One region of the Methylobacterium sp. 174MFSha1.1 genome, then DNA from elsewhere that is predicted to be linked to it. Evidence: riboswitches for the same ligand, from Rfam matches in the RefSeq annotation. Region 1 holds a riboswitch; each other region holds the start of a gene.
What was found. A riboswitch is a leader RNA that binds a small molecule or an ion and turns the genes downstream of it on or off. The one in region 1 is predicted to bind cobalamin.

Region 1 (2,254 bases):
CTTCCGCCGCTGCAAGGTGACCTTCGCGCCGTTCGAGAGCGACTTCCACGCCCGCGCCGGCGAGGAGGCGGTGGACCGCGCCGGGGTGCTGAAGGCGCTTCGCGATTTCGTCGAGGCCAACGACCTCAAGGTCGACTGGGCCGGGATCGAGGAGGCGCCGAACGAGGCCCTGGTGAATGCGCTCTGCATGATGAGCCCGTTCGGCCCGCGCGAGAAGCAGGCGATGCTGGAAGCGCCCGACCTCAAGACCCGGGCCGAGGTCCTGATCGCCGTGACCGAGATGGAGCTGGTGCGCGCCTCCGGAGCCGAGCCGACGCTGCAATAAGCGGCGCTTTGGGCTAGAGACCCAGGCGCAAGGTCCCACCGGACCATTCGGAAGGACGTCCCGTGAGCGATTCCCCCGCCTCCTTCGAGGCCACCCGCATCGACCCGAAGCTGCTCGAGCTGCTGGTCTGCCCCCTGACCAAGGAGCGGCTGGACTACGATTCCGCGCGCCAGGAGCTGATCAGCCGCTCGGCCAAGCTCGCCTACCCGATTCGCGACGGCATCCCGATCATGCTGCCGGAGGAAGCGCGGCCGCTGGCGGATTGAGGCGACGGCGCCGCGCCGACACGGAACCCCGCGCGGTGTCCCGTCGACAACCGGCAACACGCCCGACAAATCGGCGCGCGCCTCGTTGGCGCCCGCCCCGTTCCCGCCTACACCTCGACGGGACGGTTCCCCCCGGGGATCAAAAGGGAACGCGGTGCGAGAAGCCGCGGCTGCCCCCGCAACTGTGAGCGGCGAGCCCTCCATCACCGACGTCACTGGGTGCCGGAGCCCGGGAAGACGATGGGAGGCAACGACCCGTGAGCCAGGAGACTTGGTGGGAAGAAGACCTGCCGTCAGCCGTGGTCACATGTGGGCCGCGCCGGCCGGGGTGTGCCGGTGCCTCCACGGTGACGTGCCACAGCCCGTGAAGGCTCGCCCGTGCCCGTCTCCCGTTCCCGGTTCCTCGCGGCCCTCGCCGCCGCATGCCTGCCTGGTCCCGCTCTCGCCCAGGACGATATCCCCCTCGACCAGATCGAGGTGAAAGCACCAGTGACCGCCGCGCCGGGGGCGGCCAGCGCCGGCTATCCCGGCGGAATCACCGGCATCGGCGGGTCCTTGCGCCCGGTCGAGGCGGCGAGCGCCGGGATCATCGGCGGAGCCGTCATCAACAGCCTGCCTGTTACCCGCCCGGGCGAGGTGCTGGAGGCGGTGCCGGGCCTGATCGTCACCCAGCATTCCGGCGAGGGCAAAGCCAACCAGTTCTTCCTGCGCGGCTTCAACCTCGACCACGGCACCGACATCGCCCTCCACGTCGACGGCATGCCGGTGAACATGCGCACTCACGCCCACGGCCAGGGCTACGCCGACCTCAACTTCCTGATCCCCGAACTCGTCGGCGCGGTGGAGTTCCACAAAGGGCCCTACTTCGTCCGCGACGGCGACTTCGCCTCCGCCGGCTCGGTGCGGATCGACTATCTCGACAAACTGGACAGGAACATCGCGCTGACGACGCTGGGCAGCTTCGGCTTCAGGCGCGGGCTCTCGGCGGCCTCGGTGCCGCTCGGCGCCGGCAACCTGCTCGTCGCGGGAGAGGCGCAGGCCTATGACGGGCCGTGGGTCGTGCCCGATGCCCTGCGCAAGCTCAACGGCGTCGCCCGCTACAGCCAGGGCACCGCCACGGACGGCTTTGCCGTCACCGGCATGGCCTACTGGGCGAAGTGGAACGCCACCAACCAGATCCCCGAGCGCGCGGTGGCGGAGGGGATCATCGGCCGCTACGGCAGCCTCGATCCGACCGATGGCGGAGACACCGGACGCTTCTCGCTCTCCGGGCGCTGGAGCCAGTCGGATGCCGGCGGCATCACGCGGGCCTCGGCCTACGTGATCCGCTACCAGATGAACCTCTGGAACAACTTCACCTATTTTCTCAACGATCCGGTCAACGGCGACCAGTTCCGCCAGCGCGACGCCCGGGTGCTCGGCGGCGGCGAGGTCAGCCGCGTCTTCCAGGGCGACCTGTTCGGTCTGGCGATGGAGAACGAGATCGGCGTGCAGACCCGCACCGACGACATCCGGGTCGGCCTTTTTAACACCACCGCCCGGCAGTACCGCTCGACGGTGCTCGACGACCGGGTGCTGGAGGCGAGCGCCGCTGTCTACTACGAGAACCGGGTGCGCTGGACCGACTGGCTGCGCACCAGCGTCGGCTTCCGGGCCGACGGCT
Region 2 (2,254 bases), on a different contig from region 1:
CGGATCGGCCATCAGCGCCTCGGTCTTCGCCCAGGCGGCGCGCGCCGCCGCCACGTCGCGGTCGCGGTCCTGGGTCTCCCAGGTGAATCCCTCCCCCATCGTGTGCCACGCGACCTGATCCTGGAACCGCTCCAGCGCGAAGCGCTCGCCGGTCTCCCAGGCGCCCTTGATGTACTGTACCACTCCGACCCGCCAGCCGCGGCCGAGCGCCCGCAGCATCAGCCCGAAGGCGGCGGTCGACTTGCCCTTGCCGGGGCCGGTATGGACGATCAGCAGGCCCTTCTCGATCGTTTTGCCCGCGACCTCGGCGTCCTGCACCGCCTTGCGCTTCTCCATCTTGGCGCGGTGGCGCGCCGTCTCGTCGTCGCTCATTGGGCGTCTCCCTTGATGATCATCGGCAGGCCGGCCACCACCAGCACCACCCGGTCGGCCATCGCCGCGAGGCGCTGATGCAGGCGCCCGGCCTCGTCGCGGAACCGGCGGGCCAGCGCGTTCTCCGGCACGATGCCGAAACCCACCTCGTTCGAGACCAGCACCAGCGGCCCGGCCGCAGCCCGGCAGGCCTCGACCAGCGCGCCGGTCTCCGCCGCGAGGTCGGCGCCTTCGTCCAGCATCGCGTTGGTCAGCCACAGGGTCAGGCAATCGACCAGCACCGGCCGGCCGGCCGGCGCCCGGGCGATCGCCGAGGCCAGGTCGCGCGGCGCATCGACCGTCTCCCAGGGGACGGAGCGGCGGGCGCGGTGCTCGGCGATGCGCGCGCGCATCTCGTCGTCCCACGCTTGCGCCGTCGCGACGTAGCGCCAGGGGCCCGGCATCGCCTCGATCAAGCCTTCCGCGTAGCGGCTCTTTCCTGAGCGGGCTCCACCCAGCACCAGGGTCAGGCGCGGGGCGGCGCGGTCCGGATCCGGCACGGACGTCTCCTTATCTGGCGAAAAACTCGGGGCCGCGAAAAACTCGGGGCCGGAGGTGTCGCGGCAGGCCGCGCCGATTGCAAGCCCGCAGGCGACCGGCTAGGGTCGGGCTCGACGGTGCCTCGGCGACGAGGTGAAAAGGGAACGCGGGAGCCGGGCTTCTTCCGGTATGCCGCGGCTGCCCCCGCAACTGTGAGCGGTCGCACACGGTCCGCCATCGGCCACTGGAGCGATCCGGGAAGGCGGTGGGCCGGCAAGAAGCCGCGAGCCAGGAGACCTGCCGTCACCCCTTTCTCTCGACGCCGCCGGTGGGGCGGCAGGAGTTCGTCATGGTCGCGATCACCCGGTCCCTCTCCCCCGCCCTCGTCGGCGAGCGCCTGAGCGCCGTCCTCCTGGCTGCCACGCTCGGCATCGGGCTCCTGTTCGTCTCCGGCTTCGCGCCGGTGGTCGCCCTGCATAACGCCGCGCACGACTGGCGCCACGCCCACAACTTCCCCTGCCACTGACCAGGGCCCGACCCTCGTAAAGCCGCGCGGCCTGCGCCCCTGAGGGGCTGCGGGCCCGCGGCCCTTTGGTCGTGCAGGTGATCCTACGATGACGAAACGTCTGCTCGCCGCGGCCCTGGTCGCCGGCTTCCTCGCCGCTTGCGTGGCCTCGGTTCTGCAATTCGCCCTCACCTCGCCGCTGATCCTGGCGGCGGAGAAGTACGAGACGGCGGAGAGCGTCGCGCCGGCCACCCACGCCTTCGCCAACCCGCTGATCGTGCTCGCCCATGCCGGCCACGACCACGGGGCCGAGCCGCAATGGCAGCCGGCGCCGGGCCTGCCGCGTCTCGCCTTCACGGCCCTCGCGACACTGGTGAGCGGCATCGGCTACGCGCTGCTGCTCGGCGCCGTGCTGGTCGCGACCGGACGGGCGGTGACGCCGTCCGAGGCGCTGAAATTCGGCATCGGCGGCTTCCTCGCCGCCAGCCTGGCGCCGGCGGTCGGGCTGCCGCCGGAACTGCCCGGTGCCGCGGCCGCCGCCCTCGAATCGCGCCAGCTCTGGTGGGTGGCGACGGCGCTCGCCACCGCGACCGGCCTCTACCTGGTGGCGATCCGCCGCGGGCCCGCCGCGATCGCGGTCGGCCTCGCCCTCATCGTCGCGCCTCACATCTGGGGTGCCCCGCACGGGCCGGAAGAGATTTCCGCGATGCCGCCGGTCTACGCGGCGCAGTTCGCCGCCCGGTCGCTGGCGGTCGCCTTCGCATTCTGGGCGGTGCTCGGCCTCGCCTTCGGCTGGGCCTGGGGTGCCGTCGCCGGCACGAGGGGCGTTGCGCGCCGGAGCGAGGTGGCCGCGTGAGC
Region 3 (2,254 bases), on a different contig from region 1:
GCAGCGGCCGGCCGTAGACCGGGGCGTAGATGTCGAGGGAATAGGGCGTCTGGCGGAAGCGCGAGCGGACCTGCTGGTAGCGGGCATCGGTGCTCTCGCGCTCGACGCCGAGGAGCAGGGTGTGGCCGATCCCGGCGGTGTCGAAGCGCCCGACCAGCTCGGCCTGCCCGATCGCCACGTCCCAGCGGTAGTTGCGCAGGTTGCGGTCGCGCAGGACGGTGCGGTTGTCGGCGGCGATCCCCCTCACCTCCACCGCCTCGCCGGTCAGCGCGCCGGTGTTGAAGGAGGTCGCGAGGCGCATCTGCCAGTCGGCGTCGAAGCGGTGGTCGACCCGCACCTGCATCATGTCGCTGGATTGGTGGATGCTCTGGCCCGGCTCGCCGAGGAAGCGGGAGATCGGCAATGCGCCGAGCTGCCCGTTGATCGCCACGATGCCGCGGTCGAACACCGCGCGGTTGCGCAGGAATTCGGTCTCGACCGTCACCCGCATGTCGGGCGTGACCTGCCAGCTCACCACCGGGGCGACGAGGAGCCGGTCGCCGTCGACGAAATCCCGAAAACTGTTCTGGCGTCCGGCGGCGAGGTTGAAGCGGTAGAGGAGCGTGCCCTCCTCGTCGAGGCTGCCTCCGGCATCGACCGTGCCGCGGGCCTGCTCGAACGAGCCCCAGAGTCCGCCCATCTCGACGAAGCGCTCCCGCGTCGGCTGCTTGGTGATGATGTTGACGAGGCCGCCCGGGTCGCTGCGGCCGAACAGGCCGCCGCCGGGGCCCTTCAGCACCTCGATCCGCTCGATGTTCTGGGCGTCCTGCTGGGGCGGGAACCCGCGGGCGAGGGGGAATCCGTTCTTGTAGATCTCGGCCGTGGCGACGCCGCGAACGGCGTAGCCGAGGGGCGAGAGGCCGCCGAAATTGTTCTGCTGCACGATGCCCGGCGTGTAGGCGAGGACCTGCTCGGCCCGCGTCGCCGCCAGATCGGTGATGACCTCGCGGGGGGCGACGGTGACGACCTGCGGCACGTCGCGCTGGGGCGTGTCCGTCTTGGTGCTGCTGACGGCGCGGTCGGCGCGAAAGCCCGGGGTCGGGCCGATGAGGCCGATCATGCCGGCGGCGGTCGTCGGGAGCACCGGCAGGCTCGGACCTGGCACGGGCGGGCGCGGGCCCTCCACCACGACCTCGTCGAGGGCGATGGTCTCCTGCGCCCGGGCCTCCGGCGCCGCGGCGCCGAGGACGAGCGCGGTCGCCAGGGTCGCGCCGTACCGACGCCGGTGGGGCGCCGGGTGAGCGGACGGAGCGCTGGGGGACGGCGGACGGCGTTTCACGGAGCGTACTCGACTGTTGCCGCGCGACGCGATCCGGGCGAGCGGCAGGCTGCGTCCGCGCGATCGCGCGGCGCAGGGCCCGAGCGCTCCTCCGGGCCGCACCGCCCGCGGGACGTGACCGCGCCGGAACGGCGCGCGCTCAAGGCAGGTCTCCTGGCTCGCGGATCGTCGGCTCCACCTGGCCTTCCCGGTGCAGGCGCACCAGTGACCGTCGGCGGCGGAACCTCTCCGCTCACAGTTGCGGGGGCAGCCCCGGTTTCGTCCCGTCGGGACTCACCGGGTTCCCTCTTCGCCCGCGGGCTCGCGCCCGGGGAACCTTGGCGGCACCATCCATGGCAGGCCGCCCGCCGGGGAGCAACATCTAGAAACGCAATGTAATAATGTTGCGATCGCTGTGTCCACAGGATCACACCGGCTGGTGCGGCCTTCGGGGCTCTACTCGCCGCGCAGGAAGGCCGCGGTCGCGGGATGCAGCCAGGCCGCCGGGACGGCCTCCTTCAAGTCGTGCGGATCGCTCGGCCGCTCATGCGGCAAGAGCCGGGCGAGGGCCGGCTTCGCCTTGTCGATCGCCGCGACGAGGCGGGTGACCGCGGCCGGGTCGAGGCCGGGCCGGCCGAGAACGAAGCTCCAGGATCCCACCGTCTCGATCGCCGCGTTCTGGCCCGGGAAGGTGCCGGGCGCGACGGTGATGCGCCGCAGGGACGGGCTCGCCGCCAGGATCGCCGGGATCGCCGCCGCCGCGGGGCCGAGGAAGCGGGCGCCGCCCGGCGCCTCCGCCATGCTCCGGAATCCCGGCCAGCCGGTACCACCGCCGAACAGGGCCGCCGCACGTCCGTCGTGCACCAGTGCCGGGCCGTCGCCGGCGTGCTCGAGGAGGATCGGACGGATGTCGTTCTCGGGGTCGATCCCGGAGCCGCGCAGGACGGTCCGGCCCAT

Region 2: it holds a riboswitch for cobalamin, as region 1 does, so the genes downstream of both, BM430_RS32070 (CbtB domain-containing protein) here and BM430_RS08500 (TonB-dependent receptor) in region 1, are expected to answer to the same signal.
Region 3: it holds a riboswitch for cobalamin, as region 1 does, so the genes downstream of both, BM430_RS17095 (TonB-dependent siderophore receptor) here and BM430_RS08500 (TonB-dependent receptor) in region 1, are expected to answer to the same signal.

What each region holds. Positions count from the first base shown of each region.
Region 1 is NZ_FPCB01000009.1:169,336-171,589, forward strand. Features, by position in the region: gene BM430_RS08490 (LON peptidase substrate-binding domain-containing protein) at 1-325, shown strand, start outside; gene BM430_RS08495 (Trm112 family protein) at 388-591, shown strand; cobalamin riboswitch at 718-865, shown strand; gene BM430_RS08500 (TonB-dependent receptor) at 1,069-2,254, shown strand, end outside.
Region 2 is NZ_FPCB01000062.1:1,853-4,106, forward strand. Features, by position in the region: gene cobO (cob(I)yrinic acid a,c-diamide adenosyltransferase) at 1-372, opposite strand, end outside; gene cobU (bifunctional adenosylcobinamide kinase/adenosylcobinamide-phosphate guanylyltransferase) at 369-881, opposite strand; cobalamin riboswitch at 1,010-1,211, shown strand; gene BM430_RS32070 (CbtB domain-containing protein) at 1,241-1,417, shown strand; gene BM430_RS32075 (CbtA family protein) at 1,506-2,252, shown strand; gene BM430_RS32080 (DUF1636 family protein) at 2,249-2,254, shown strand, end outside.
Region 3 is NZ_FPCB01000018.1:157,170-159,423, forward strand. Features, by position in the region: gene BM430_RS17095 (TonB-dependent siderophore receptor) at 1-1,099, opposite strand, end outside; cobalamin riboswitch at 1,444-1,653, opposite strand; gene BM430_RS17100 (TAXI family TRAP transporter solute-binding subunit) at 1,754-2,254, opposite strand, start outside.